Regions from separate parts of the Vibrio gazogenes genome, predicted to be linked through region 2. Evidence: riboswitches for the same ligand, from Rfam matches in the RefSeq annotation. Region 2 holds a riboswitch; the other holds the start of a gene.
The links. A riboswitch is a leader RNA that binds a small molecule or an ion and turns the genes downstream of it on or off. The one in region 2 is predicted to bind thiamine pyrophosphate.
Positions count from the first base shown of each region.

Region 1: another riboswitch for thiamine pyrophosphate. It lies ahead of thiC (phosphomethylpyrimidine synthase ThiC); the one in region 2 lies ahead of thiB (thiamine ABC transporter substrate binding subunit).

Region 1 covers NZ_CP092587.1:3,463,677-3,479,757, forward strand. Annotated here, with positions in the region: gene thiH (2-iminoacetate synthase ThiH) at 86-1,198, opposite strand; gene MKS89_RS15400 (thiazole synthase) at 1,200-1,976, opposite strand; gene thiS (sulfur carrier protein ThiS) at 2,023-2,229, opposite strand; gene MKS89_RS15410 (HesA/MoeB/ThiF family protein) at 2,231-3,040, opposite strand; gene thiE (thiamine phosphate synthase) at 3,024-4,580, opposite strand; gene thiC (phosphomethylpyrimidine synthase ThiC) at 4,582-6,558, opposite strand; TPP riboswitch at 6,717-6,815, opposite strand; gene crcB (fluoride efflux transporter CrcB) at 6,860-7,243, opposite strand; gene MKS89_RS15430 (glycoside hydrolase family 43 protein) at 7,707-8,648, opposite strand; gene MKS89_RS15435 (MFS transporter) at 8,658-10,058, opposite strand; one part of gene MKS89_RS15440 (IS630 family transposase) at 10,553-11,002, shown strand; one part of gene MKS89_RS15440 (IS630 family transposase) at 11,004-11,579, shown strand; tRNA gene MKS89_RS15445 (tRNA-Asp) at 11,796-11,872, opposite strand; rRNA gene rrf (5S ribosomal RNA) at 12,036-12,151, opposite strand; rRNA gene MKS89_RS15455 (23S ribosomal RNA) at 12,232-15,121, opposite strand; tRNA gene MKS89_RS15460 (tRNA-Val) at 15,480-15,555, opposite strand; tRNA gene MKS89_RS15465 (tRNA-Lys) at 15,588-15,663, opposite strand; tRNA gene MKS89_RS15470 (tRNA-Glu) at 15,681-15,756, opposite strand; rRNA gene MKS89_RS15475 (16S ribosomal RNA) at 15,939-16,081, opposite strand, start outside.
Region 2 covers NZ_CP092587.1:363,971-380,051, forward strand. Annotated here, with positions in the region: gene zrgA (zinc uptake protein ZrgA) at 1-414, opposite strand, end outside; gene MKS89_RS01685 (DUF2607 family protein) at 648-962, opposite strand; gene msrA (peptide-methionine (S)-S-oxide reductase MsrA) at 1,049-1,678, opposite strand; gene tamA (autotransporter assembly complex protein TamA) at 2,124-3,842, shown strand; gene tamB (autotransporter assembly complex protein TamB) at 3,839-7,618, shown strand; gene MKS89_RS01705 (gamma-glutamylcyclotransferase family protein) at 7,779-8,129, shown strand; gene ppa (inorganic diphosphatase) at 8,216-8,746, opposite strand; gene fbp (class 1 fructose-bisphosphatase) at 8,882-9,895, opposite strand; gene mpl (UDP-N-acetylmuramate:L-alanyl-gamma-D-glutamyl-meso-diaminopimelate ligase) at 10,200-11,564, shown strand; gene MKS89_RS01725 (flavin prenyltransferase UbiX) at 11,557-12,180, shown strand; TPP riboswitch at 12,221-12,357, shown strand; gene thiB (thiamine ABC transporter substrate binding subunit) at 12,413-13,423, shown strand; gene thiP (thiamine/thiamine pyrophosphate ABC transporter permease ThiP) at 13,438-15,036, shown strand; gene thiQ (thiamine ABC transporter ATP-binding protein) at 15,023-15,730, shown strand; gene yjgA (ribosome biogenesis factor YjgA) at 16,042-16,081, opposite strand, start outside.

The DNA.
Region 1 (16,081 bases), 420 kb from region 2:
AACGAGCCGGTATTCACAACAGATGAGAACTTGGCTTCATGTTTCACGTGAAACATTGAAAGAACCAAGTCCACCGCTCTTAATCTTAGCCTGAAAATACAGCGTGCCAGTCATGCCATACCGGCTCCAGTCCTTGATGGATAATCGCTTGCACCACCTCTTCGACGGAACGATCATCACCAACACTAAACTGCTCTAATGCTGAGGATTGATCGGCATATCCTCCCGGCTGGGTTTTAGAGCCGGCAGAAATAGCAGTAATACCAAGAGGAACAACATTATCTCTGAAACTTGGAGATTCCCGGGTTGAGATCGACAGTTCAACTTCTGGATCAAATAAGCGAAATGCACAGATCGTTTGTACCAGCTGTCTATCCGTCATGATAGAAACAGGTTCAACACCACCAGCACACGGCCGCAAACGTGGAAAAGAGATCGAATAGCGAGACTTCCAGTAGGTTTTTTCCAAATAGGCCAGATGTAAAGCAACATGAAAAATATCAGTTCGCCAGTCATCTAACCCGATCAATGCGCCCAAGCCAATTTTATCAATGCCCGCTTTGCCAAGTCGATCGGGCGTGAGTAAACGATATTCAAAATCGGTCTTGTTACCACGCAAGTGATGCTGAGCATAAGTCGCAGGATGATATGTTTCCTGATAAACCATCACCCCATCCAAACCTAATGTTTTCAGCTGAATATATGCCTCGGTATCAAGCGGCTGAACTTCCATCGCCAGATAGTTAAAATGCTGTTTAACCTGAGGAACAACTTGCTCGAAATACGATAAGCCAACTTTCGTTTCATGCTCACCCGTCACCAGTAAAACGCTATCATATTTCATCTGTTTAATCGCCGCGATTTCAGCGTCGATATCCTGATGACTCAATATTTTGCGTTTCAGCCGATTCTCCATTGAAAAACCGCAATAGGTACATGAGTTGGAACACAGGTTAGAGAGGTATAGCGGGATATAAAATCCCACCGTGTTACCAAATCGTTTCCTGGTCAGAGCCATTGATTGTTGGGCCATTTGCTCAAGAAAAGGCTCAGCAGCCGGCGAAATGAGCGCTTTAAAATCTTCTAACGATCGTTTAGTTTTACTCAAGGCACGCTCCACATCCGCAGATGTTTTGCTATAGAGTGAAAGTCGCACATCATCCCAGTTAAATTGATGGAAAACGTCGAGAAAACTCATCTCACACCTCCCCTAAAAACTGAGTCAGCGGACTCGTCGCCACAGCATAAGAAGATGCAGCACCGATACCAGACTCATAAGCCATTCGTCCGGATTCGACCGCCAGTCTGAAGGCTCTCGCCATCATCAATGGATCGGCTGCACTGGCAATCGCAGTGTTGATCAACACCGCATCCGCGCCCATTTCCATCGCCTGAGCCGCATGAGATGGCAGACCAATACCGGCATCAACCACAACCGGTACATTGGCCTGCTCGATAATGATTTCCAGAAAAGCTTTGGTCGCTAATCCCTGATTGGAACCAATCGGAGCCCCAAGCGGCATCACAGCGGCACACCCCACATCTTCAAGTCGTTTGCATAATACCGGATCTGCATGGCAGTAAGGCAGAACGACAAAACCATCATTGACCAACTGTTCCGCGGCACGAAGCGTCTCAATGGGGTCTGGCAGCAGATACTTGGGATCCGGATGAATTTCGAGTTTTATCCAGTTTGTTTGCAGTGCTTCTCGTGTTAAGTGTGCAGCAAAGATTGCCTCTTTGGCTGTTTTCGCACCTGATGTATTGGGGAGAAAATGCAGGTTCAACGTTTTCAAGGGCGCCAGAATATTATCATTTGAATGTTGTAGATCGAGCCGTTTCAAAGCCATGGTTGTCATTTCTGACCCTGATGCTTGAATCGCTTCAACCATTATTTCAGCACTGGCAAATTTGCCGGTTCCGGTAAATAGACGCGAACCAAATGTCCGGTCTGCAATATTGAGCGGTGTATTCATGTCGAGCGATGCTCCGTGATTGAACTGTGTTTTGCTTGTCATTGACTTAACCTCCGGCGATGACCTGAAAGAGCGAAATCTGATCACCATCATTGAGCATCACCTGTGACCATCGACTTTTGGTCATCACTTGCTCATTCAGTGCAAAAACGCATCCCTGTTCAGGTAAATGAAGTTGGCTGATCACTTGTGCTAATGTGATACCAGCAGGAAATGTATAAACTGCCTCATTAAGCATTATCTGTATGTTCATCTCATCTTCCCTTGTCATCGCGATCATCATGACCACAGACGGGACAAGCGATATCTTTTCCATAGCGCAAAGATTTCAGCTGCATTCGTCGTCCATCAAAATGAATGAATTCTGACAGTTCGTTGCTTGCTTTATCTGGTGTGAAAGGCGAGTTCTGATGAATATCCTGCAATAGTTGTTGAATCACCTGAATTGCCTGAAGCGCAGCAATCGCCCCGACAACCGGGCCTAACACACCAGACTCATGGCATCGTTTCGGAGAATAATTCGCGGTGTCACCAACTAAGCAGCGATAACAGGGTGTATTACTTAAGAAACGGTGAACGGATAACTGCCCGTCCCAGCCAATCGCAGATGCGGAGACAAGGGTTGTCTTTTGTTGATAACAGATACGATTGATTTGATGACGCGTCGGAAAGTTGTCACTGCAATCGATCACAACATCGGCCAACATCACCTCAAGCTGAAGCTGTTCATCATCCAGTTTTTTATCGATAGTCCGAATCCGGCATCCATGATTGAGACTTCGCAATTGACCGGCAAGCGCACTCACTTTTCTGGCGCCGATATCACTTTCCCGGTAAGCAATTTGTCGATGCAAATTACTGAGCTCAACTGCATCATGATCCACTAAAACCATCGAACCGATGCCGGCACCGACAAGATACAATGAAACATGGGCTCCGAGTCCACCGCATCCAATCATCAAAACATGCTTTTTGTTCAGCTCACATTGGCCGGTTTCGCCAATTTCCGGCAAAGCAATTTGTCTCTGATAGCGAAGAAATGCATGATCATCGAGTAATGCCATTGTCTCTCCTCCCTGACTGAAATGGTGCTCTCCTCAACAGCCCCCCTTCCGGCGACAAAAATAACCGCTGAAAGGCATCCACAACACTCACGGTATTTGCCGCCTGTGTGACGGCACGAACGACAGCTAAACTGGAAACGCCCTGTGCTAAAACTGTTGCGGCGTTCTCTAAATCGATCCCGCCAATTGCAACGGTTGGAATCGCCCGATGATGAGCCTCGGCAATCGAATCGACGAGCTGTTGATAAAGCCGTAACCGGGCAAGACCTTGAGGCTGAGACGGCATCTGTTTCGTCGTGGTCGGGAAAATATGCCCGAGTGCGATATAACTTGGTCGCAGTTGTTGTGCCTTGAGAATTTCCCAGTAGCCATGCGTTGAAATTCCTAATCGAATCCCTGCATGGCGCAGCGCCTGAATATCTGCGGTGGGTAAATCGCCTTGTCCCAGATGCACACCAAATGCCTGATATTGAATCGCCAATTGCCAGTAGTCATTAATGAAAACTTGTGCTTGATATGTTTTCCCCAGCAAAACGGCCTGTTTAATCTGCTGCTCAAGGTCGGTTTGATGCGGATTTTTAATCCGTAGTTGGATAGTCTTCACGCCTAAGCGGAGTAATTTCTCCACCCAAATCACGTCATCAACGACAGGATACAATGACAAGTCGGCAGCATTGACCGCGTTAAAGTAGTGCCAATTGTCATTTGTATCGGAAATCGCTGTCTCTGAAATGGGTAACTCGACGACAGTTGATGACTTTTCTCCGGATGTATTTTCTATATCGCCATCTATATCTAAATTTTCATCTGTAACTGCGGCAATCACAGGGAAATCATGCGCACTTCGTGGCCATGTTTCACGTGAAACATTCAGTGATGCCCGAGCAATGATTAAAGCATCTTCAAGTGGAAAATCTAAAATCAATCCCCCGATAAACCAAGCTAAATGCTTTGAGACAAATGAATGTTGTGAGAATGTGTATTGCAATATAGAGATGAGGTTTGATGCATCAGCCTGGGCAACTGGAGAAAGTGAACACACTTCATCCCCCACCAGCCATCGTTCAGAGAGCGGCGCATCCGGCTGTGGTGAACTCGCGATCATCACATGATTAGCAGCAAGATTGACAACACCGCCATCCTCCGGATTTATCTTGGAAAGCGGTTTGGTTTTCCACACCCTTGGCTGATCATTCCGTCCATCCGTCAGCAGTTGATCCTTGATTTGCTCACAGTAGGTCACATGATAGTGCTGCTGAATATTTTGTTGCGGCAGCTCCTCTGCGGTCAGCATGACGCTTTGTTTACCCACCACGACACCATGATATTTGTCCGGCTTTCTCAGATCGATTGACCCGAGACAGATGAACCAACCATCATCGCTATTCTCATCAACGTTATTCTCATCAAAAAAGAGACTCGTATCCGCTGCTGCTAACCCTTCTGTTTGTGCAACCGTCAAGAAATGGTGAAGCTCTTCCTTCAGCAAGACACTCATTTCCGCTGTCAGAAGCGCTTTAGAAATGCGTAGCCCAATCATTCTACGCCTCCTGATCAGTATCCTGAGCTAAACGATATAATGCCGAACCTTGCGCTTTAAACTCTTGAGATTTTTGCTTCATGCCTGCCAGCCGCTCATGATCTGAACGCTCATCATCTGAAGAAGTGTCTAGCATTTGGATTTTCACGGCATGATCATGTTCTGAATGACTATCCAGCTGTGCTTTCGCGTACTCACGAACTTCCTGAGAGATCTTCATTGAACAGAATTTAGGGCCACACATAGAACAAAAGTGAGCGACTTTTCCCGACTCTTGAGGCAGGGTTTGATCATGGTAGGCGCGAGCGGTAACCGGATCTAAAGACAGATTAAATTGGTCTTCCCAGCGGAATTCAAACCGCGCTTTTGATAAAGCATTATCTCTGACTTGCGCACCGGGGTGCCCTTTTGCTAAATCCGCAGCATGGGCTGCAAGCTTGTAGGTGATTAATCCTGTTTTCACATCGTCTTTATTTGGCAGCCCAAGATGCTCTTTGGGTGTGACATAACAGAGCATCGCACAGCCGTACCAACCAATCATGGCCGCACCAATTCCAGACGTAATGTGATCATATCCGGGGGCAATATCAGTCGTCAGTGGGCCTAATGTATAGAACGGTGCTTCCGAACAATGGCGCAGCTGTTCTTCCATATTCGCTTTGACGAGATGCATTGGCACATGTCCGGGCCCTTCAATCATGACCTGAACATCATATTCCCATGCAATTTTGGTCAGTTCTCCAAGTGTTCTGAGTTCAGAAAACTGGGCTTCATCATTTGCATCAGCGACAGAACCGGGCCGGAGTCCATCGCCCAGAGAGAGTGAGACATCATATTGTGCACAGATTTCACAGATATCTCGGAAGCGGGTATAAAGAAAGTTTTCTTCATGATGGGCCAGACACCACTTCGCGATGATAGAACCGCCCCGGGAAACTATCCCTGTAACTCGCTTTGCAGTCATCGGAACATACCGCAACAATACGCCGGCATGAATCGTGAAGTAATCGACGCCTTGCTCCGCTTGCTCAATCAATGTGTCGCGCATCACTTCCCAAGTCAGGTTTTCGGCAACACCATTTACTTTTTCCAAAGCTTGATACATCGGAACCGTCCCGATAGGCACAGGACTATTGCGTAAAATCCACTCTCTCGTCTCATGTATATTGCGCCCAGTGGAGAGATCCATCACCGTATCAGCGCCCCAGCGCGTTGACCAGACGAGCTTCTCAACTTCCTCTTCGATCGAGGATGTGACTGATGAATTGCCAATATTGGCATTCACTTTGACCAGAAAGTTACGCCCGATAATCATGGGTTCGGATTCAGGATGGTTGATATTTGCCGGAATGATCGCTCGCCCTTCCGCCACTTCACGGCGGACAAATTCAGCGGTGATCGCTTCCGGTATATGCGCACCGAAACTTTCTCCCCGATGCTGTAAGTTCAATTGCTCATCGCGATACTGCTGACGCTGCATGTTCTCACGAATCGCAATAAACTCCATTTCAGGGGTGATAATCCCCCGCCGGGCATAATGGAGTTGGGTGACACAATGACCGGGCAGCGCTTTGCGGATAAGCGGCAAATGACTGTATCGCAAATCATCTAGTGTGCTATCAGCAAGGCGCTCTTGCGCATAATCAGAGGTCATTTGGTCGAGCCTTTCCGTATCAGAGCGCCCTTCTATCCATGCTTGTCTCAAAGCCGGTAAGCCTCGATAAACATCGATTGTATATTGCGGATCGGTATACACCCCTGAAGTGTCGTAGACACAAATCGATTCGTTCGGCTCGTAGATAGGAGCATCCTTCGCATGACCGACTAAACTATCGGCAAGTTGAATGGATCGCATCGGTACCCGGATATCTTCCCGAGACCCTTGCACATAAATTTTGGTTGAATTGGGATAAGGTGTTGACTGGATATTCTCGATAAACTGCTTTGCTTCCAGTCTGGATTGTTTACGGCTCGACATGCATTTTTCTCCAGTAAATGGTTAAGAAATAAATGCTTGACGGAAGGACGTATAGACAAGAGGTAAAAATCAATTATCGCATTGTAAGGAAAACAATATAACGATATACGGACAGATTTTCGGACAATAGAGAGGCTGTGATGAAATGTAATATAGCCTGAATATTCTCTCTTGTTCCCTTCGCAGGTATTAACCTGATCAGGTTCAACGGATCCCGAATGAACGGTCTCAGCCTTTTGGCACTCCGACAAGTAGAAACATTATAGAGAACGGGTGTGATTAAACAAAGTAAAAAAATAGTTTAGCTTTTGGTAATCAGTTGAAAACCAACCCACGCAGCAGAAATACTCAAAATAACATTCAACAAAATATTCAGACCAAACTTGATGAATGCCCCTTGCTGCATCAGTAAAACATTATCCATGGAGAACGTAGAAAAAGTCGTCAAAGCGCCTAAGAAGCCCAATCCGATGACTTGACGCCATGGCTCAACGGAAATCAGTTCCCCTTGAAGCGCAGCAATTAACAGCCCCATCATAAATGAGCCTAAAATATTCACGGTCAAGGTTCCATAAGGAAAACCTTTACCGAATAAGAAGACACAAAGTTCCGAAATCAAATATCGAGAGCAAGCACCAAATGCTCCCCCAAAGGCAATGAAGCCAAGAACAGAGAACTGATTCATCATCATTTCCTCAAAAAATTCCCAAGTACAACCTTTTTTCGTCATGAAAAATACGTGTAATCAAGGTCATAAAAATTCACAGAATAAAAAAGTTACAGGAGTCACTTTATATCGTAATCCTTCACTTACCCAACGCTTAATTATTCACCAAGTATCATATTATGAATTGATACCGAATATCGGCACTAAATTCATATAGGTATTGATGTGCCATTGTGAAATATATCATTCACCACAATATCGATGATTCAAAGGAATATCGATTGTTCAAAGGAGATGAATAAGATTGATGGTACTGTGTGACATGAAGAAGATCAAAAATATAAATTTTTTCTCACGTCTCAAAATGCAACATGGGTGGGCAATCAGTTTGCTGTGCACAGCTAACGCAGCACATTTGATTCCTCACCCATAGCGGTAGGTTAGCGTTGATGTTCTTTCTCAGGGCTGAACTTCAGACATGTTATTCAGCCTGTCCAAGCACTAGTTGCTCACCATCCCAGAGAACCTGTTTCATTCGGGTATGGCGGTTAGGGTCCCATAACGGATCCCCTTCAATCTCTGTATAATCACGAGCGTGATACACCAAAATATCATTACCCTGCTCATCTTGGGTAAAGCAGCTGTGTCCGGGACCAAAAACATGGTCGCTGACATTGGTCACGAAAACCGGATGTGGCGATTTGTACCAATTTTCAGGGTTAAGTAAATCCGCATCCTCATCCGCTTGTAAGAGCCCCATACAGTAACGTTCGTCGGTCGCACTGGCAGAATATGTCAGCCAGACTTTTCCGTGACGAATCAGGACATACGGGCCTTCATTCACCATGAAACCTTGTGTTTCCCAGTCAAACTCAGGTATCGATAACCGAGTGCCTGGTAGTTTTAATGTTGTCGGTGACAGCATTTCTGCAATGTATAAATTGGAATTACCGGCTATCTCTTGCTCTTTCTGTGCCCAGACATAATACCGGGTTCCCCGATGCTCAAATGTCGTGGCATCGAGACAGAATGCATCGATCCCAGAATCGACCTGCCCACAAAATGTCCACGGTTCCGCCAGCGGGTTCTCTCCATCGCAACGAATGACATACATCCGATGCTGAAACAGACCATCCTTAATTTCTCGACTTGGCGCGGCCGCAAAGTAGATATACCAGCTCCCGTCAATGGCGTGGATCTCCGGCGCCCAGATTAAATCAGAATAAGGACCATGATCCGGCTTGTGCCAAACCGTCACAATTTCATCGGTTGCGGCCAATCCAGCAAGTGTTTTTGCCCTTCTGAGTTCAATGCGATCATATTCAGGAACCGATGCAGTGAAATAATAATACCCATCATGATGAAGATAGACATGTGGGTCCGCTCGCTGCTCAATGACTGGATTTTTTATTTTAAATACCATGGAATAACCTCATTTTACTGGGACAGATAACGGTGTCTTATTATTTATATCATCGATACCATCACTCATATCTTGACTGGTGCTTCCCTGATGAATCATTTCGTTATAATAGCTGTCTGTCACTTTATATCTGAACATCAAAAGCCCCATGAGCAGATGGAATATACCGGGAATCAGGGTGAGCATTAAAGCAATCCCTGTGAGTGTAAAACTGGACTGTGCCTGATTTGGCGCATAATCAAAAAAGGTCAGTAACCACCCGACAATCGCACCGGCAATCCCCATTCCAAATTTTTGACAGAATGAAATACCGCCAAACGATAAGCCAGAGACTCGCTGACCTAATTTAAATTCACCATAATCGACGGCTTCTGCAATTGCAGACCAGAATATCGGAGCGTGCAAATCAACAATAAAGGACAGCAGAAAATAGAGAATAAAAGCGAGAGCAAAGTCAGATGGCCCGACAGAAAAATAGAGAATAGCACTCAAGATCATCACAGCGATCTGACTGTAGCGGAATAGTTTAACCTTACAGTAATATTTGGTTATCCAAGTGGATGCCACCATCGCCAGAATCGCAGCGACAACCCCTGTCGCGAGGAATGCCGATATCGTCACGGCATCCCCCCCTAAATAATATTTGGCATAATACGCGGCAACAGAGCCTCGTACGGTGTAGCCGACCGTACCGGTGACACAAACCATACATAAGATGACCCACTGATCATTGCTGATAAGGGATTTCAGTTGTTGGGTAAATGGTTTGCTTTCTATGACATAGTCGATACGTTCTGTGGTCGTAAAGTAGCAAAATAAGAACAGTAGTGTCCCCATCAAAGCCATCAATCCCATAGCATACTGATAACCCAATTGAATATTTTCACTACCCCACTTTTCAGAGAGTAAGGGAACGATAATGGTCACCAGAAATGCAGCAATCTTGGCAAAGAATAGCCGATATCCGTTAGCCGATAGTTTTTCTTTCGGATCATCGGTAAGCACACTAATTAAAGAAATATATGGAATCGTGACGGCGGTAAACATCACCGTCACAAAAATATAGGTCGCATAGGCATATGCTAATTTTCCGTTGTAATCCAAATCTGGCGTACTAAAGGTTAAGAACACCGAAATACCAAAGGGAATCGATAAAAACAGCATATAAGGGCGATAGCGCCCCCAACGGGTATTCACTTTATCTGTAATCATCCCCATGATTGGGTCAGTCACAGCATCAATCAAACGAACGACAATGAATAACATCGCCAGATCACTGGCTTTTATGCCAAAGATATCGGTATAAAAAAATGTGATGATAAGCATCATTGATGATATCACCACATTAACAGCCATATCTCCTGAGCCAAATCCAACTTTCTCAAGAACTGAGAGTTTGAACTTATACATAGTAATAGACCTCGTTCAGATAGAAATAAAAATCAGGTATCTTCGTAATTTCGACCTGAATTATTATCTGAACAATGAATACCATCAGTTGCATAATATGCAAATTATATAAATCAGCTAATATGTCCATCGATATAGCTATTCTTACTAAAACGATTGTTTTTATATCATTATTGTTATTGAGACCTTGTTCACACCCGCAATAATAACGGCCCTTTAACGCAAACCAGCTACCTTTTTAATCGTCAACTAGAACGATTAAACTCTTCTTTCTCAACGTAAAAAGCCCCAGTCTTCCGACTGAGGCTCAATATTGGGGCATCACAATATGATCTTGAAAACCAACCGACCAAAACTCGTCACTCAGTCGTTGGGAAAACAATAGGAATGGGTCTTTACATCAAACAAAAAAAACCTGACATGGCTATCAGGGTTTCAAATAATACCAATCGCACTAATTTTATGATCTAATGTCAACTTCAATAGGAGCTGATATGATGACCTCTGACTTCCCAAAACTTATTCGTGAAACATCTGATGCTAGGATGCGTACGAGACTTCTTGCTATATCTCATTTCGTGGATGGAAAAAGCCGCACTCAGATCGCCAAATATTTAAAAGTCAGTCGTACCAGTGTCAATAACTGGGTGGTGACTTATTTGAAGAACGGTGTTGAAGGCTTAGTAGAAAAGCAGCATACAGGCCGTCCTCCACGACTGACTGAAGACCAGCTATCTCAGTTAAAGCTGTACATAACTTCCAATGCGATTAAGCCTGAAGGTGGAAGACTACAGGGAACAGATATTATTGAATTCATACATGAGGAATTTGGCCTATCGTACAGCTTATCAGGTATCTATAAAATATTGAGAAAGCTTGATTTAGTTTGGATAACAACGCGTTCAAAGCACCCAAAGCAATCTGTAGAAGCGCAAGAAGCTTTTAAAAAAATTCCAAATCGAAACGATCCTTAAGATCCCAGGACATGTGGCTTTAAAAGATGTTCAAATCTGGTTTCAAGATGAAGCCAGATTTGGCCAGCGCAACACAACCACCCGAATATGGGCAGAAAAAGGGACTCGCCCCAGAGCGGTACAACAACAGCAATTTGAGTATGCGTACCTCTTTGGAGCGGTGTGCGTTAATACCGGAGAAACTGAAGCTATTGTTGTGCCGATGAGCAACATGGAAGCAATGAAAGAGCAACTCAGGCTCATTTCTCAATCAACACCCACGGACAAACATGCTGTCGTCATCATGGATCAAGCCAGTTGGCATCAAAGTTATCTTGCCGATTCATTCAAGAACGTGACTATCATTCATATACCGTCCTATTCACCGGAACTGAATCCAATAGAGCAGGTATGGAGTTGGTTACGTCAGAACGAAATAGCCAATAGGTGTTTTGAATGTTATGACGATATTGTCGACAAGCTGTGTAGTGCTTGGAATCGTTTTTGTGCAGACAAAAGCAGGGTCATTTCACTCTGCTTTAGAGATTGGACCATGTTGACCAATTAATTAGTGCGATTGGTATAAGTGGCCTTCTCTTTACGGATAAGCGGACAGGACTCGAACCCGCGATTGCCTCACGGCAGCGTGACAGGCCACTGTTTTTAAAAAGAAGGCTAACCCACTGAACGACCGCACTACTCGGACTATCGATGAAACAATAGGAATCGGTCTTTACGCCAAATACAAAAAAACCTTGGTATCACTACCAAGGTTTCAAATAAGTGGCGGAGCGGACGGGACTCGAACCCGCGACCCCCGGCGTGACAGGCCGGTATTCTAACCAACTGAACTACCGCTCCACAAATAACTGCCTCTCAATAAAGTCTTACAATCTCATTGCTTTATTGAGACGCTTGTCGCTGTGCGCTGAGGATTTTGAAGTGAGACGCGCAGTGTGCAAGTGCACATGAGCATCGCAGCTATCAAAAGCATCAAGCTTCAGTAGACAAACGATAAATTAAAGCCTGGCGATGTCCTACTCTCACATGGGGAGACCCCACACTACCATCGGCGCTGTTTCGTTTCACGACTGAGTTCGGCATGGAGTCAGGTGGGTCCAAAACGCTATCGTCGCCAAGCAAATTCTTTCAATTCGAAAAGCTGATTCTCTCTACACAATCAAGTCTCTTACTGAGCCCTAAAACCCCTTCGGTGTTGTATGGTTAAGTCTCACGGGCAATTAGTACAGGTTAGCTCAACGCCTCACAGCGCTTACACACCCTGCCTATCAACGTTCTAGTCTCGAACAACCCTTCAGGACGCTTTAAGCGCCAGGGAGAACTCATCTCAAGGCTCGCTTCCCGCTTAGATGCTTTCAGCGGTTATCGATTCCGAACTTAGCTACCGGGCAATGCGATTGGCATCACAACCCGAACACCAGAGGTTCGTCCACTCCGGTCCTCTCGTACTAGGAGCAGCCCCTTTCAATTCTCCAACGCCCACGGCAGATAGGGACCGAACTGTCTCACGACGTTCTAAACCCAGCTCGCGTACCACTTTAAATGGCGAACAGCCATACCCTTGGGACCGACTTCAGCCCCAGGATGTGATGAGCCGACATCGAGGTGCCAAACACCGCCGTCGATATGAACTCTTGGGCGGTATCAGCCTGTTATCCCCGGAGTACCTTTTATCCGTTGAGCGATGGCCCTTCCATTCAGAACCACCGGATCACTATGACCTGCTTTCGCACCTGCTCGAGCCGTCACTCTCGCAGTTAAGCGGGCTTATGCCATTGCACTAACCTCACGATGTCCAACCGTGATTAGCCCACCTTCGTGCTCCTCCGTTACTCTTTGGGAGGAGACCGCCCCAGTCAAACTACCCACCAGGCACTGTCCTCACCCCAGATAATGGGGCCAAGTTAGAACATCAAACATACAAGGGTGGTATTTCAAGGTCGGCTCCACAATCACTAGCGTGACTGCTTCAAAGCCTCCCACCTATCCTACACATGTAGGCTCAATGTTCAGTGCCAAGCTGTAGTAAAGGTTCACGGGGTCTTTCCGTCTAGCCGCGGGTACACTGCATCTTCACAGCGATTTCAATTTCACTGAGTCTCGGGTGGAGACAGCGTGGCCATCATTACGCCATTCGTGCAGGTCGGAACTTACCCGACAAGGAATTTCGCTACCTTAGGACCGTTATAGTTACGGCCGCCGTTTACCGGGGCTTCGATCAAGAGCTTCGACCGTAGTCTAACCCCATCAATTAACCTTCCGGCACCGGGCAGGCGTCACACCGTATACGTCATCTTACGATTTTGCACAGTGCTGTGTTTTTAATAAACAGTTGCAGCCACCTGGTATCTGCGACTCTCATCAGCTCCATCCGCAAGGGACTTCACCGTCAAGAGCGTACCTTCTCCCGAAGTTACGGTACCATTTTGCCTAGTTCCTTCACCCGAGTTCTCTCAAGCGCCTTGGTATTCTCTACCCGACCACCTGTGTCGGTTTGGGGTACGATTTCTTGTGAACTGAAGCTTAGAGGCTTTTCCCGGAAGCATGGCATCAATGACTTCACATCCGTAGATGCTCGACATCGTGTCTCAGCCTATTGTAGAGCCGGATTTGCCTAACTCTACAGCCTACGCACTTGAACCTGGACGACCGTCGCCAGGCCCACCTAGCCTTCTCCGTCCCCCCATCGCATTCACAACAAGTACGGGAATATTAACCCGTTTCCCATCGACTACGCTTTTCAGCCTCGCCTTAGGGGTCGACTTACCCTGCCCCGATTAACGTTGGACAGGAACCCTTGGTCTTCCGGCGGGGAGGTTTTTCACCCCCCTTGTCGTTACTCATGTCAGCATTCGCACTTCTGATACCTCCAGCATGCTTTACAACACACCTTCAACGGCTTACAGAACGCTCCCCTACCCAATGCGATAAATCGCATTGCCGCAGCTTCGGTTTACAGCTTAGCCCCGTTACATCTTCCGCGCAGGCCGACTCGACTAGTGAGCTATTACGCTTTCTTTAAATGATGGCTGCTTCTAAGCCAACATCCTAGCTGTCTGAGCCTTCCCACATCGTTTCCCACTTAGCTGTAATTTGGGACCTTAGCTGGCGGTCTGGGTTGTTTCCCTCTCCACGACGGACGTTAGCACCCGCCGTGTGTCTCCCGGATAGTACTTACTGGTATTCGGAGTTTGCAAAGGGTTGGTAAGTCGGGATGACCCCCTAGCCTTAACAGTGCTCTACCCCCAGTAGTATTCGTCCGAGGCGCTACCTAAATAGCTTTCGGGGAGAACCAGCTATCTCCGAGTTTGATTGGCCTTTCACCCCTAGCCACAAGTCATCCGCTAATTTTTCAACATTAGTCGGTTCGGTCCTCCAGTTGATGTTACTCAACCTTCAACCTGCCCATGGCTAGATCACTCGGTTTCGGGTCTATATCCAGAGACTAAACGCGCAGTTAACACTCGCTTTCGCTACGGCTCCCCTAATCGGTTAACCTTGCCACTGAATATAAGTCGCTGACCCATTATACAAAAGGTACGCAGTCACACCACGAAGGTGCTCCTACTGCTTGTACGTACACGGTTTCAGGTTCTATTTCACTCCCCTCACAGGGGTTCTTTTCGCCTTTCCCTCACGGTACTGGTTCACTATCGGTCAGTCAGGAGTATTTAGCCTTGGAGGATGGTCCCCCCATCTTCAGACAGGATATCACGTGTCCCGCCTTACTCGTTTTCACTTAAACAACGCCGTCGGTTACGGGGCTATCACCCTCTATCGCGTGCCTTTCCAGACACTTCACCTAACGCTGTAAAAGCTTAAGGGCTACTCCGATTTCGCTCGCCGCTACTGTCGGAATCTCGGTTGATTTCTTTTCCTCGGGGTACTTAGATGTTTCAGTTCTCCCGGTTCGCCTCATCAGGCTATGTATTCACCTGATGATACATGCTGCTGCATGTGGGTTTCCCCATTCGGAAATCGTAGATTCAAGTGGCTCTTACTGCCTCATCTACGCTTATCGCAAGTTAGTACGTCCTTCATCGCCTCTGACTGCCAAGGCATCCACCGTGTACGCTTAGTCACTTAACCATACAACCCGAAGAAGTTTCGAGCTGCATTATCAGTAACCTAGGTGTCTCTCATTATTTTACATGAGCGAGAGACTGGTTTTGCCGGACTCAATTGAATAGACACTAAATTGTGTCATTCCAAGAACACTTGATTGTGTTGGTCTTTCTCTTTCGAGAAAGTATTGAGAACTTTTACAAATAATCGTCTGTTTCCAAAGAAACACACATTATTTTGTCAGCTTTCCAAATTGTTAAAGAGCAAAGTGCAATACTTGTTACTTCAAGCAACACTTTCTAATGACTTTCAGCGCCACAAAATCGAACCACATCGGTTAAAACCGCTGGTTTGAGTCGTCGAGCCAAAAATAGTTAGAAAGTGGTGGGCGATACCGGGTTCGAACCAGTGACCCCCTGCTTGTAAGGCAGGTGCTCTCCCAACTGAGCTAATCGCCCACTTTCAGGCGTTTCCCCAAACAGAAGGAAAATGGTGGGTCGTACAGGATTCGAACCTGTGACCAATTGGTTAAAAGCCAACTGCTCTACCAGCTGAGCTAACGACCCAGACTTCACTAGGGAAGTGGTATCCCGTAGGGGAGTCGAACCCCTGTTACCGCCGTGAAAGGGCGGTGTCCTAGGCCTCTAGACGAACGGGACAATTTCTTGCTTCATGCTTTCTCTTATTTCCGTGTCAGACGGCTTATCCTCAGTCAGTTGTTTACAACAGTAAACGCCTTCCTTCGTCAATTGCCTTCCTCGAACTAAGAAAAATCATATTGCAATGCACTCTACATAAACCAAATCAATCTGTGTGGACACTCATCTCAAATATCTTTTCGTAAGGAGGTGATCCAGCGCCAGGTTCCCCTAGCGCTACCTTGTTACGACTTCACCCCAGTCATGAACCACAAAGTGGCAAGCGTCCTCCCGAAGGTTAAACTACCTGCTTCTTTTGCAGCCCACTCCCATGGTGTGACGGGCG
Region 2 (16,081 bases):
GTGATCATGATGATGTCCGCTTTCATGGGCGCCTTCATCATGGTCGTGGTGTTCGTGGTCATGGTCTGCATCATGATCATGATCGTGGTGGTGAGAGGTCTGACGAACATTGCTATGTTCAAGTGTACAGCCAGCTGCTGAGTTGATCGTGATGAGATCATCGGCTTGTTCCAGCAATGCCATTGCTTGATCGAGCGCCTGATGCTCCTGGCTCGTTTGTGGCGGATGTTCAAAACCAACGACATCCATTCCCGGTGCCGTAATTTCAACTAACAATGCATCAGCATCCTGAGCAACATTCATTTCGACAACGCCGTGAACATGCGCTTCGTGCTGACGAAAACCTTCTTCGGCTTGTGCGGATACTGCGGTGATGAGCCCTGCAAGCAGTGCAAGGTTATGTGTTTTTAACATGAAAAAAACTCCGTCGTTAAGATGATTCAAATACAATTCACGATAAAACCTCGGTTTGGGGGGATGTCCGATTGAATGCAGTGATCACTTTATTTTTGATCGTGGCTGATTTGATAGCCATTCCGTCTATCTTGAAAGTGGAACGGGTTATAAAAATCATGCGCCGTCTGCAAATCGTGACACAGCGAAGCCCGCCTGATATATCGCGCAGGGGGAATGTCCCGAATTGAGGTTTACTGAACGACTAGCGGAGGTGAGCGCGCAAAATAAGCTAAAAATGGTAGGCTTATTCTGATGATTTCAGAGGTCGGCTCGCTATATCCGTGAGACGCGATAACCGGCAGAATCGGCACGAAAGATTGAATGGCATGATAAATCCCGGCAAATAACTGACAGTCATGGTGTTGATGATGCTCCGCCAATGTGTCAGCTTGATGAATAATGTAAGCCGCGCTGAGCCAGAGCATCAAAAAGATAGCTGCAAGAGCAACCATCTTTCTGGGGAGACACGTCATTGGAGGACGAATCGTTTTACTAGCAGCCAACATGAGACATCCGCAATGAATGGAAAAATGTTATACTATAACAATTAATCAGAGGTGCAAGTATTATTCGTATGGCGTTCAGCAATCACTTAGAGTGGCATGAAGCAAACGCCTGTCCCCGCAAGTCCACAATAACCATTCGGATTTTTTGCCAGATATTGCTGGTGGTCACTTTCCGCAAAGTAATAAGGCCCGGCAGAGAGGATCTCCGTGGTGATTTGCCCTTTCCCCTCACTATTGAGTGATTTCTGGTAGGTTTGTCGCGAATGTTCAGCGATCAGGCGTTGTTTATCATGATAAACATAGATGACTGAACGGTACTGTGTGCCGAGATCATTGCCCTGACGCATGCCTTGCGTTGGGTCGTGGTTTTCCCAGAAGTAACCCAGTAGTGTTTCCAGCGAAATTTGCTGTGGTTGATAAATCACCCGCACGACTTCGGCATGGCCGGTTTGACCGGTACAGACCTCTTCATAGGTTGGGTTCGGTGTATATCCGCCCGAATAACCGACCGAGGTTGAAATGACCCCCGGAAGTTGCCAGAACAGTCTTTCCGCACCCCAGAAACAGCCCATCCCGAGCAATATTTTTTGTTGGCCTTTTTCTGGCTCAGCCGTAAGACGGGAGTGATTGACGAAATGACCGTCTTCTATTTCAAGGGGAGTGAAACGGCCTTTCAGAGCGGTTTCTTCTGTAACCATCTGTTGTTTGTCTGACATGAGTTTACCTTTCTCTTCTTCAGGTGAAATATGAATGCTGAACCTTGAGACCACCGAGTGTATAAATGTAGTGCATTTTTGATAAGGCGCGAGCCCGGTTATTGTTTTCCAGCGGTAAAATGAGCAGAACATGATGATGTTGTACTCAATCGACTGAAAACTGTCTTCCAAATGACAAGTGATAGCGCCCTATTTCTGCGGGAAAAAATTCTAGCGAATATATCCGTATTTTAGGGTGATTGATTCCGCATATCTACTGGATAAAGATGAACAGTCAGCATGGTCGAAGCATTGAATTGCAACAAACAATGTCTGAAATGACCCATGAATGAAATCACAAAGTGAGTGAAATGACAAAATTTACGTAGCACATACAGACGAATGACCTATCTACGGTTAAGATATTGTTTTGACGCTTTATCCTGTGACGTTACATAACGGTTGTATGAAACAATATTTTTTATTTTTTGGGTTACTGTTTGGACTGTGTTTCTCAGCTGTATCTGCGGAACGTCAGATATCCCTTTCCATCGATGGGCTGGACGGCGATTTGTATGATAATGTCGAAGCCTATCTGTCATCTATTTCTCCTAATGACTATGCCCCGAGTTTACGTTTTCAGGCTCGTCTCGAAGACGATATATCACAGGCGTTGCAGGCGCTTGGCTACTACCATCCGGTGATTCGTTTTGCATTCAATCAGGAAGATGCCGAAATCACGGTTCATGTCGATCCCGGTCCGCCGACACGAATCGACTCTGTCGATATTCAGCTCTTGGGAGATGCACAGCAAGATGAGTATTTTCAACGCGTTGTAAAAGCCAGTGCGCTGAAAAAGGGTGAAATTCTCAATCACGCTGATTATGAACAGCTGAAATCCCGGCTCCAAAGTCTGGCGCTAGAGCGCGGCTACTTTAATGCGAAGTTTGCCAAAAACCGTTTAGAGATTTTGCAAGACGACAATCTGGCTCGGGTGGTCTTGCACTTTGATAGTGGGCTTCGCTATCGTTTCGGCAAAACCATTATGGTGGGTAGTCAGATTGAACCGGAGCGAGTCGCGTCGTTACAGACTTATCGACCCGGAGACCCATATCTGGTGTCTAAAGTCGGCGAGTTTAACCAGCGTCTCGCGAGTACCGATTGGTTTTCTTCGGTGTTGGTCGAACCTGATTTAAGTCAGTTGGATACACAGCAAGAACTACCGATGCATGTGACCTTGGCGCCTGCCAGTCAAAATCAGATTGAAACGGGTGCCGGTTATTCGACAGACGTCGGGCCGACGGTGTTACTGAAGTGGAATAAGCCTTGGATTAACAATAAGGGGCATAGCTTCAGTAGCAGTTTTTCGTTATCAGATCCGGAACAGCTCGTGACAGCGAGTTATAAAATTCCCTTGGAAGATGTGTTGAATCAGTACTATGAGCTTCAGTACGGTCTGAAACGGGTCGACAAGTTAGATACGAAAAGCATTGAATCCAACCTCTCAGTTGAACGGCATTGGCAGTTGTCGAATGGGTGGCACCGGACGCTATTTACGCGTTATCTGATAGAAAATTATGAGTTGGGAACGCTGGATGATGTTGGCCAATTTGTTTTGCCGGGGATCACGTTTTCCCGGACTCGAGTTCGTGGTAAGCGCTTGCTTACTTGGGGCGATAAAGAAACCCTGACATTAGAATACGGGAATAAGAATTTACACTCAGAAACCGATATTTTGAGAATTCGAGCGGGGACGTCGTGGATTCGGACTTATGAGGAACGTCACCGCGGATTATTTCGTGTGAGGGGCGGTGCCAATTTGGTGGATGATTTTAACCGGGTTTCTCCATCGCTGAGATTCTTTGCCGGGGGGGATAACAGTATTCGCGGTTATTCGTATGAATCGATCTCACCGAGAGATGCAAAGGGGGCTCTGAGCGGTGCTAAATATCTTGCGACGGCATCGCTGGAGTATCAATACAATCTCTATGGTAACTGGTGGGCAGCTCTGTTTTACGATTATGGCGATGCATTCAACTCGACACCGAACTGGAAAAGAGGGACCGGCGTTGGCGTGCGGTGGGTTTCCCCGATAGGCCCGGTTCGTCTTGATTTTGCCTGGGGGCTGGATTCAACCCCGGGTGATGAATTCCATATTCACTTCACACTGGGGCCGGATTTATGATTCGGTTTGCGTTGCGTACCAGTCAATGGTTGATCATTGCCATCGTATTGTTGCTTGCGGTACTGATTACAGTGACGGGGGTTTTGCTTTATACGCCCGTCGGGTTACATCTGGCAGTCTCCGGAGCTGAGCGGTTTGTTCCCGGTTTGCAGATCAGCCGGGTAGACGGCATCTTAGCCGGGAAACTGGATTTGTATGATGTGGCATACCAAGACTCGCAGACTCAGATGAAGCTACAACTGGAACACGTCGGATTGTCGGTACGCAGTCGTTGTTTATTCCAGCCTGCGCTGTGTCTTGATTCTTTGACGGCCCGCCATGTGCAGGTTTCAATCCCGGAAAATGGTGCATCTTCTGAGCCGGATAAGAATACGTCGTCGCCCAAACAGCTCCTGAATCTGCCGATTCCACTGTCTGTGACTCATTTTTCTCTCGAAGATGTCACGTTGGACTTACCGCGAGTACGGCTTCAATGGCAGACATTAAAGGGTGGCGTGTCGTGGTATCGAAGCCGTCTGACGTTGGATAAAGTGGCCTTACAGCAGACGAAGATCGATGTCGAATCGGCACCGAAAGCACAACCGGCAGCAACTGCATCGTTGGCGACGTTTTCCTACCCGGCGCTGACATTACCCGACATATGGATTCCGCTGGATATCCGTGTGAATCAGTTCCGGCTCAATGACATGCAGATTCGCAGTGGTAGTGATAGTGAAAGCAAACATGAGATTGAAAAACTGCATTTATCCGCACAGGCATACCGTCACCGGATTCGGATTGAACATTTCGATGTAGCAACACCGGAAATTGCAGCAGATGGTCATGGCAATATGACGTTATCCTCAGATTACCCACTGGATATCCACCTGAATTCAATGCTGCATTTGCCGGAAATTCAGGGACAGCGTGTCACAGCCGCAGTGCGTGGTAGTCTGGCCAAAATGCAGCTTTCTGCCACATTGGCTGAACGGGTTCAGGGAAGCATTTCTGCACAGCTTGAACCGCTTTCGGCCGGATTTCCGTTCAACATCGAGATTGACGATCTTGCCGGGCAGTGGCCTTTGTCGGGGGATGCACAATACCAGCTTGATCTTGGACATCTGAATCTTGAAGGACAACTCAATCAATATCAGCTCGCCTTACAAGGATTGGTACACGGCAAAGCGATTCCCTCGACTCAGGTTGATGTTTCAGGTCAGGGAACACTCACTCAGCTTGAACTTTCAGCATTACAAATCAAGACGCTTAACGGGGTGATTTCGGGGCAAAGTCAGTTGGCGTGGCAAAAGGCATTCACGTTGGGTTCACAGTTATCATTCCGGCAGATTGAACCTCAGGCTCAGTGGCCTGAGGTGTCGGGAAAATTGAATGGGCAGATCGATCTTAAGGCGTCTGTGTCCGGACCCAAATGGCAGCTCGATGTGACTCAGCTTGAACTGAATGGGGCGTTGCAACAATACCCACTGCATGTGTCAGGACCATTGACGGTTTCCGGTGAGACGGAGGGAAACCAGATCCACGCCATGACACCGGCGCTGGTTGTTGCTCATGGTAAAAATCAGCTTCGGGTCGAGGGGACTTTGGATCAACGTTGGGATATGAATGTACACATTTCTGTCCCAGATTTGTCGAAAAGTCTGCCTGAGGGGAAAGGCAATATTCAAGGCGATATCCGTTTACGAGGAAATTTGCGTCATCCTGAAGCGGAGGTGTCACTGACCGGTACTCAACTTCAGTGGCAAGATTTAATCCAAGCCAACAATGTCTCGTTGCATGGCAAAATCAGTGATTTGAATCAGGTACATGGGAATGTCATTCTGAATTTGCAGCAGGGGCGTTATCAGCAGTATATCTTGAAGACCGTTACCTTAAGCGGGCGCGGTGACTTATTTCAACATGTGGTGAATCTTGATGCGGACACGTCGGAAGGGCGTGTGCAGCTTGAGGTTACCGGATCGACTGACCGTGAGTTTCATCGCTGGCAAGGGACGCTCGCACGTGCCACGTTATCGCGAGAAAAGCATCGACTGACGCTTCAGTCGCCAGTGCAAATTGATTTGCTGCCATCAGAGCAACAATTGAGTATTCAGGCGCATTGTTGGCAGGATCTGTCTTCTTCTCTATGTCTTGATCAAGACATCACGATTCAGCCATCGTCAGGCCAGCTTCATGTGTCATTGCATCAGCTTGATTTAGCTCGCTTAGCCTATGTGTTGCCAGAAGAAACAACATTAAAAGGACGCGTCGATGCTGAAGCGTTTCTGAAATGGGCTCAAGGGAAGGACCAACAGTTACCGCCTCAAGCTGAGTTAACCGTGCTTGTCGAACAAGGTCAGTTACAGCAGCAGATTGCTATGAAGCCTTTGGTGGTGGCATGGCAGCAGATGAAGTTTCAAATGGATCTCAAAGACAACCATCTTGCTGCTACCGGCCAGATTGATCTGGCCGAACATGGTGCGCTTGATTTGACGGTCAAGATTCCCGATATCAAGCAGCAACAGAAACAGGTGACGGCAAATATCGATATCAATCGGTTGGATTTGAGCCTGATGCAATCTTTGTTAGGGGATTACAATGAGTTTCGTTCTATCGCTGATGGACACCTGAAAGTACATGGCGATCTGTTACATCCTCAAGTCACGGGAAAACTGGCTGTCAGTCGAATTCAGTTGCAAGGGGAAGTGACACCGGTCGATATTCAGCAAGGGAATATTGATATTCAGTTCGAAGGGTATCAGGCTCGACTTGCGGCTTTGGTGAAGACCCCGGAAGGCGAGCTACATCTTTCAGGGGACGCTGACTGGACGAAACTCGACGACTGGGCGGTTCATTCCCGATTATATGCTGACGGGGTGGATATCGATTTTCCTCCTTACGTGAAGCTAAAGGCGATCCCGGATATGACACTGACACTGACCCCGGAAGTCGCGCGAGTTGAAGGCTCTATTGAGTTACCTGAAGGAAAGATTACCGTTGATAAACTACCGGACAGTGCGGTTAAGGTCTCTCCTGATCAAGTTATTATTCAAGATTCTCAAACGGTTAAGCAGACGCAATCTTTGCCGTTTAATCTGGAAAGTAAAGTGACGGTGAAGATTGGTTCAGGGGTTCGGCTGTCAGCCTTCGGACTGAATGGGAAGCTGCAAGGCGAACTGAGAATTTCACAGCGAGACAATACCCCATTCATGACCGGAGAAGTCAATATTCTGAACGGGACATACCGCTCGCTGGGACAAGATTTGGTCATTCAACAGGGTAAAGTTATTCTGAATGGGCCGATCAGTCAGCCTTATGTGTCGATTACCGCCATTCGTAATCCGAATAATATTGCTGATAATGTCACGGCAGGGATCAAAGTGAACGGACCGGCGGATAATCCATCCGTGTCAGTCTTTTCGGAGCCGGCCATGGCGCAGGCGAATGCGCTCTCTTACTTAATTCGCGGACAAAACCTCGATGCAGAGTCGAATAATGGCGCGTTGACGACGAGCTTGATTGGTTTGAGTCTTGCCCAGAGTGGGAAATTGGTCGGAGAGATCGGGCAGGCATTTGGTGTTCAAGATCTCCAGTTAGATACATCCGGCTCGGGAGAACAGTCTCAGGTTACAGTGAGTGGTTATGTTCTACCGGGATTGCAAGTGAAATACGGGGTTGGTATTTTTAACTCTGTCGGTCAGTTCACAGTGCGTTATCGCTTGATGAGTGATTTGTATGTTGAAGCGATCTCCGGGTTGACGAGTACCATGAATGTCTTGTATCAATTTGAGTTTAATTAAAGACAGAGTGATGACTTGATGTCATCCATCAACTTTCACCGTGAAAAGTCGCTATGTTGCATGATTTCTGTGACGAGAGCGTCTATGGTTAGAAATGTCGCTGTGAAAGGATGAAGTCAGACTCAGATAAACGTGATGAGAGAATAAACAAGGAGTGTTTATGCAGCAGCATTTAGTATTTGTCTACGGGACGTTGCGTGATGGAGAATATAATCACTGGTATTTGGGTGAAAGTTCGATGCTGGGATATTACGAAACGCCACCGGAATTTTCCTTATATGATCTCGGGCCTTATCCGGGGTTAATTGAAGGACATCAGTCGGTCATGGGCGAGATCTATGTCGTGGATGATCAAACCTTATCCCGTTTGGATGAGTTGGAAGATGTTCCCGTTGAATACCGCCGTGAACAGATTGAAACGCCCTTTGGGATGGCTTGGATCTATTTTTATCAGGATGTCTCTAAGTTAAGTCAGGTAATTGCATCCGGAGATTGGTGTCAGCGGATCTGAGTTCATTGCACAATCAGCTTCTATCTTCATATAAAGAAAAAGGAGAGATAAAAATCTCTCCTTATGCTTCTCAGTCAACAGACGAATTATTTGTTTTGTGCGCGCTCATAAGAGGATTGGATCTCTGCGCGAGCTGATGCTGCATCTTCCCAGCCATCAACTTTTACCCATTTGCCTGATTCAAGCTCTTTATAGCGCTCGAAGAAATGTTTGATTTGTGCTTTCAGCAACTCAGGCAGATCATTGACATCTTGAATATGGTCATATTCTTTGGTCAGTTTTGAGTGAGGCACGGCAACAACTTTTGCATCTTCACCGGATTCATCCGTCATTTTCAGTACACCGACAGGACGGCAGCGAATGACTGCACCGGGAACCAGCGGATAAGGTGTCGGAACCAGCACGTCAACCGGGTCACCATCCAAAGAAAGCGTATTGTTTACATAACCGTAGTTACATGGGTAGAACATTGGTGTAGACATGAAGCGGTCTACAAATACAGCACCAGACTCTTTGTCTACTTCATATTTGATTGGATCAGCATTCGCCGGGATTTCAATGACGACATAGATATCATCAGGCAGAGATTTACCTGCTGGTACGTTATTCAAACTCATGAATGTATTCCTTACTGTTTAGCGGACGTTTTGAAGCGCCTATTATTATTCACTTCACCGTTGAACGCAAAAAGTGTTGATCACTGAACCGTGATGGGACAAGAAAAAGCGCCCGGAGGCGCTTTACAGAGAGATTTAATCGTCTTGATGGGCTTCCAGAAACGCTTGGAGTTTGGTGACCATGTTTTTTGAACCGACAAAAAACGGTACACGCTGGTGTAGCTCTTGCGGGTTAAGGTCAAGAATCCGGTTGGGGCCATCAGTGGCAATACCGCCGGCTTGCTCCATCAGGAACGCCATGGGATTACATTCGTACAGTAGGCGGAGTTTACCTTGTGGGTGACTGAGTGTACTTGGATACAGGTAAATACCGCCTTTGAGGAGGTTACGGTGAAAATCCGCAACCAGCGATCCGATATAGCGTGACGTGTAGGGACGATTATCTTCCGGCACGTTTTCCTGACAGTGTTTAATATATTTTTTCACCCCGGTCGGGAAACGAATGTAGTTCCCTTCGTTAATCGAATAGATTCTGCCATCTTCCGGAATCATCATGTTTTCATGGGAGAGACAGAAGGTGCCTAACGACGGATCGTAAGTAAACCCATTGACGCCATTGCCGGTGGTGTATACCAGCATTGTGGAAGATCCATAAATGACGTATCCGGCTGCGACCTGTTTATGACCCGGTTGCAGAAAGTCTTCCGCTGTCGGAGTGGTACCAATCGGAGAGACACGGTGGTAAATCGAGAAAATGGTTCCGACCGACACATTCACATCAATATTGGTTGAGCCGTCAAGCGGGTCCATCAACACGACATACTTAGCATTCTTATTCAATTCTTTATTGAATATGATCGCTTCGTCTTCTTCTTCACTGGCGACACCGCAGACCTGGTCTCTGGCTTCAAGTGCTGCTTTAAACTTCTCATTGGCGTAAACATCGAGTTTTTGCTGATCTTCGCCCTGAATATTTTCTGTACCGACAGCCCCGGTAATATCGACGAGTCCCGCTTTGTTGATTTCACGGTTTACGATTTTTGCTGCCAAACGTATCGAAGCAAGAAGGGAAGAGAGCTCTCCGCTTGCGTGAGGAAAATCAGTTTGTTTCTCAACAATGAATTCTCCTAAGGTTCTCATCTCTGACATGTTATTTCCTTGAAAAGCAATCATGAATACTTGCCATTCGTCTGAAAGACAGCAAATTGGCATTATGCAAATGGGCGATGGATGCCCTTTAAATAAGATTCTATGATCCGGATCTTATTTAAGGTAATAAAGTAACTGACCTAGATCTCATTTTTCATACAAGATGGCGACAAGCGTGAATCCTGCCAGACTGAGGGTAAAATCTCTGTCGGATTGTTGATTTCCGGCTCGCTTTTATGATGTGAATCATGATAATGAAGGGCAGTAAGATGAGCGAAAATCAGAGCAGAGGACTGAGGGATTCATGCACATACATATACTCGGAATTTGTGGCACATTTATGGGTGGCGTCGCGACGCTGGCTCGTCAGATGGGACATCGGGTCACCGGTTCCGATGCCAATGTTTATCCACCAATGAGCACGTTGCTGGAATCTCAAGGCATTGAAATTATAGAGGGTTTTGATGTCGAACAACTCAATCCTCGGCCGGATTTAGTGGTGATCGGTAATGCACTGAGTCGGGGGAATCCCTGTGTCGAGTATGTCCTCAATCATCGTCTGCCCTATACATCCGGACCACAGTGGTTGAGTGAGTTTTTGCTGCGGGAACGATGGGTACTGGCGGTGGCTGGAACACATGGTAAAACCACGACTGCCAGTATGTTGAGCTGGATACTGGAATATTGTGGTTATCAGCCCGGTTTTCTAGTCGGTGGTGTGCTCGGTAACTTCGGCATTTCTGCCAGACTGGGTGAAAGTGACTTTTTTGTCGTCGAAGCCGATGAATATGACAGTGCTTTTTTCGATAAGCGATCTAAGTTTGTTCACTACCATCCGAATACGCTGATCCTGAACAATTTAGAGTTCGATCATGCTGATATCTTTGACGATCTTGAGGCAATTAAGAAACAATTTCATCATTTGGTTCGGACGGTTCCCGGCATTGGTCGTATCCTTTCTCCCCAAAATGATACTGCTTTAAATGATGTTTTGGCACAAGGTTGCTGGAGCGAGCAAGAACTTTGCGGTGAGAATGCAAACTGGAATGCAACAAAATTAGAAAAAGATGGATCTTCATTCCAGATTTTATTAAATGGGGAGACAGTTGGCACCGTGTCATGGGATTTGATCGGGGATCATAATGTGCATAACGCTATCATGGCTGTTGCGGCTGCCCGCCATGTCGGTGTTGTTCCGGAGATGGCTTGTGAAGCGTTGGGGCAGTTTATTAACACCAAGCGTCGTCTGGAACTGCGTGGTGAGGTACATGGTGTGACGGTTTATGATGATTTTGCTCATCATCCGACAGCCATCCAACAAACCTTAGCAGGGCTACGAGCAAAAGTCGGTTCACAGCGGATTATCGCGGTATTGGAACCTCGCTCGGCAACCATGAAAATGGGCGTGCATAAGCAGGTTCTGGCCGATGCCTTGGCTCAGGCGGATATGGTATTCCTTTACCAGCCGGAAGAACTGACATGGCCGGTTGCTGATGTGGTTGCACAATGTCACCAGCCGGGCTATGTGGCCGATGAGATTGATGCTTTAGTACAACAAGTGGTTCAGGTTGTGCATCCCGGAGATTCAATTTTGGTGATGAGCAATGGTGGTTTCGGCGGTATTCATGACAAACTGCTGTTGCAATTGGAGAGAGGCTATCATGCGTGATCTTCAGCAAGAAAAAGCCATCACACTCGCTTGGACGGGGGCTTCCGGTGCGCCTTACGGATTACGTTTGCTTCAGCATTTGTTAGCTGCGGATTATCAAGTTTATCTGCTTATCTCGTCAGCGGCGAGAGTGGTACTGGCGACGGAGCATGGTTTGAAGCTTTCCGCAGCACCGGACAAAGCCCACCAGACCTTGGTTGAGCATCTTCAATGTCGTCATGAGCAATTGATTGTGTGTGGCAAAGAAGATTGGTTTTCTCCGGTTGCTTCCGGTTCGTCAGCACCAAAACAGATGGTGGTTTGTCCTTGTTCAGCCGGCAGTGTGGCTTCGATTGCTTATGGCATGTCTGATAATTTGATTGAGCGCGCGGCAGATGTGGTCATCAAAGAAAAAGGACAGCTGTTGCTAGTGGTACGGGAAACGCCTTTTTCAACCATACACTTAGAAAATATGTTGAAGCTGTCTCAGGCTGGCGTGACCATCATGCCGGCTGCGCCCGGATTTTACCATCAGCCAGCGTCGATCGATGATCTCGTCGATTTTATGGTTGCGCGGATTCTTGACCATCTGGGGATCGAGCAGACTGTGGTACCACGCTGGGGGTATCAGCACTGAATCATCAGTAGCACATTGATTCAATTCACAGTAAAATCATCCGCACTCATCGGGGAGCTTCCATGACACATTAACCGATTCGGTATTTTGTCATGGTGCTGAGATTGGGCCATTGCCCAGAACCCGCAACGACCTGAACCAGATAATGCTGGCGTAGGAATTGAGTTTGGTCTGCCCTCTGAGGCCTGCCTCAACCCTGTGCCGCTCGTATCAAGGAGAGCGAGCCGTGACAATGAACAATTCCAAAGCCTCGATTTATGCAGGCATCTTCATCTTGAGTTTAACCACTGGCGTGGTACAGGCTCAGTCCCCTGAACTGACCGTGTATACCTATGATTCTTTCACCTCGGAATGGGGCCCCGGACCTGCGATTAAGCAAGCATTTGAGGCACATTGCCAGTGCAAGCTGAATTACGTCGCACTCGATGACGGGGTCTCGATTCTCAACCGTCTGCGCCTTGAGGGAAGTCATAGTCAGGCGGATATTGTTCTGGGGCTGGATGACAGCCTGATGGCAGAAGCGAAACAGACCGGTCTGTTAGCGAAGCATCATGTCGATACCGCAGCGTTAACATTGCCCAATGGATGGCATGATGATGTTTTTGTCCCTTACGATTATGGTTATTTTGCCTTTGTCTATCGTCAGGATTTACTACCTAACCCGCCCAAGAGTCTCAAAGCACTGGTTGAGCAGTCACCTGAGCTGAAAATCATCTATCAGGATCCCCGAACATCAACACCCGGTCAGGGGCTTTTGTTGTGGATGAAATCCGTCTACGGTGATCAGGCTGCTCAGGCTTGGCAACAACTGGCGAAGAAAACGGTCACGGTGACCAAAGGTTGGTCTGAAGCCTACTCGATGTTTCTGAAAGGTGAGTCGGATATGGTTCTGTCGTACACCACCTCACCAGCGTATCATCAGATTGCTGAACAGGATGATCGATATGCTGCGGCTGAATTTTCGGAAGGGCATTACATGCAGGTCGAAGTGGCTGCGAAGTTAGCAGGGAGTCCGCATCAGGCGCTTGCCGATCAGTTTATGCAGTTTATGTTGAGTGATGAATTCCAGTCAGTCATCCCGACGACGAACTGGATGTATCCGGTGACTTCGGTCACGCTGCCGGACGCTTTCCGTCACTTATCTGTACCGGAAAAAACATTGCGGTTTTCGGCAACGGAAGTTGCTAAAAACCGGAGACATTGGATTCGTGAATGGCAAACAGCACTCACACAGGCTCGGTAGCAGCGACTGTGATTATTCAACGCGCTCCCCGCATCGGGCTTTGGGTCGCCACTGGGGTGGTGATCTTTATTCTCAGTGCGTTCGGGGCATTGCTGGTTCATGCATCCGGGCTTGAACTGACCGCGGTACTGAGTGATCCGTATTATCTCCATGTCACGCGGTTCAGTTTTTATCAGGCATTGCTATCCACTTTGTTGAGTGTGATTCCGGCCATTCCGGTTGCCTTGGCGTTGCACCGTCGTGCATTTCCCGGCCGCAACTTGCTGATCAAGTTATTTTCGACCACGCTGGTGATGCCGGTGTTAGTCGGGGTATTTGGTTTACTGGCAATTTATGGACGCAGCGGTTTTTTAGCCAGTGTACTGCATACACTACATCTGGATTTCAGCTTTTCAGTCTACGGCCTGAATGGCATCTTACTGGCTCATGTGTTTTTTAATCTGCCTTATGCCAGCCGACTGTTTTTACACTCTTTGGAAATGATCCCGAGAGAGCAGACCTTATTAGCCTGTCATCTGGGAATGACCCCGTGGCAAATATTTCGTTATGTTCACTGGCCGCGGATTCGTCAGCAGATACCTCATGTGGCCGGATTGGTCTTCATGTTGTGTTTTACCAGCTTTGCCACAGTGATGGCCTTGGGTGGCGGTCCGCAGTCTACGACGATCGAATTGGCTATCTATCAGGCGATTAAGTTTGATTTTGATCTTCGTGCCGGTGCCATACTGGCGCTATGGCAAATGTTACTGTGTGGTTTGTTGGCTTTCATACTACAAAGCATCACGAAAACCATCAATGTGGGAAGTCAGGGCGACTCTCCCCGTCAGCCTTTATTCCGCGATAGTGGTCTGGCGCGTTACTGGGATTGTGGATGGATTGTTTGTTGTGGCTTGTTGGTGCTACCGCCGCTGGTGATGGTGCTTATTTCCGGAGTCAATTCACATTTGTGGCCTGTGCTGAGTGGTGCGGGGTTTTGGCAGGCGCTTGCCAGCTCTTTACGCGTTGCCGGTGTCGCCGGTTCACTCGCTCTGGCGGCCGGCATCGGCGTCTTGCTGACGAGTCGGAGCTGGCGACTGAACCGTCAGGGACGACGTGCCGATATACTGGAAACAGTCGGCATGATGGTTTTGGTCACACCGGGCTTGGTGATTAGTACCGGACTGTTTCTGCTGTTACGTGTGTTTACCAATGCGTTTGACTTTGCCTATGGGGTCGTCGTGGCCGTCAACGCGATGATGGCTTTACCTTATGTGATTAAAACCCTGCAACAACCGTTGTGGATGTTAGCGCAGCAATATCAGTCTCTGTGTGACAGTCTGGGAATGCGGGGATGGCGTCGCCTTTGGCTGGTGGAGTGGCGTGCCGTGCGAAAACCGATCATTCATGCGTGGGTGATCAGCTTTTTGGTGGCGATGGGGGATTTAAGTGCCATTGCGTTATTCGGCAGCCAAGAGTTCAGAACCTTGCCGCTTTATCTTTATCAGTTATTGGGAAGTTATCAGATGGAATCGGCTGCGGTTGTGGCAAGTTGTTTATTGCTGATCAGTCTCGGATGCTTTTTCGTTGTAGAGCGTCTGTTCCGGCGCGGGGAGTATATCAATGCTGACACTTGATCAGGTGCGTTATGAATATCAGCAAGAGTGGTTTGATTTCTCGCTCTCGGTGTCTCAAGGCAGTATTTGGGCTTTGATGGGGCCGAGCGGTGCCGGGAAATCGACGTTGTTAAGTCTGGTCGCCGGTTTTATTGTTCCGAAGTCCGGTGATATTCGGGTCAATGATCAGTCTGTGTTGTCGTTGCCACCGTATGAGCGCCCATTCTCGATGCTGTTTCAGGAACACAACCTTTTTCCTCACTTGTCTGTGCGTGACAATATCGGATTGGGGTTACACCCCGGGTTAAAACTGACGCGTCAAGACTGGGATAAAGTCGTCCATGCGGCGCATCAAGTGGGTATCGAAACGCTGTTAGATCGACGGCCGGCGCAGTTGTCCGGCGGGCAAAGACAGCGCGTCGCACTGGCACGTTGTTTTGTGCAGGAACGTTCACACTGGTTGCTGGATGAACCTTTTTCAGCATTGGATCCGATTTTACGAGCAGATATGCTGGCCTTGGTCAGACGCTTGGCCAACGAGCGGCATATCTCAGTTTTGATGGTCACCCATCATGTCAGTGATGCGAAGAATATGGCCAGTCATTTTGCTTATATCGATGAGAATCATATACAGGTGACGGGGGGCATTGAGTCGTTGAGTGAATCGCATTCAAATGCGTCGCTGAATGCATTTATCCGCGCAGGAAATGGCTAGGGGCTGTTGACCCTTCGTGATGGTTTTTGCAGCAATTTGTCGTGCATTTAGTCAAGGCAGGTCATGTGAAGTGTAGCGCTCTACATGAACCATGACCTAACGCTGGATAAATGAGCGACAAATGCTGCCCAGAGGGTTCATCTGAACGTGTCTTGCTCTTTGTTGCGGGTCATTTGCTTAGGATAGCTAAGCGGCATGCCCCGCGCCGCGATCAATACCCGTTCAGATTGAACAAAATTTAACCACGAAAGGTCAGCAGCCCCTAACGATAGCGTCATGCCTTCATCAGGACATGACGCCTCGAATGGTCATTATTGTGGCGCTTCTTCTAACGTTTTCAGCAGTTGAAAA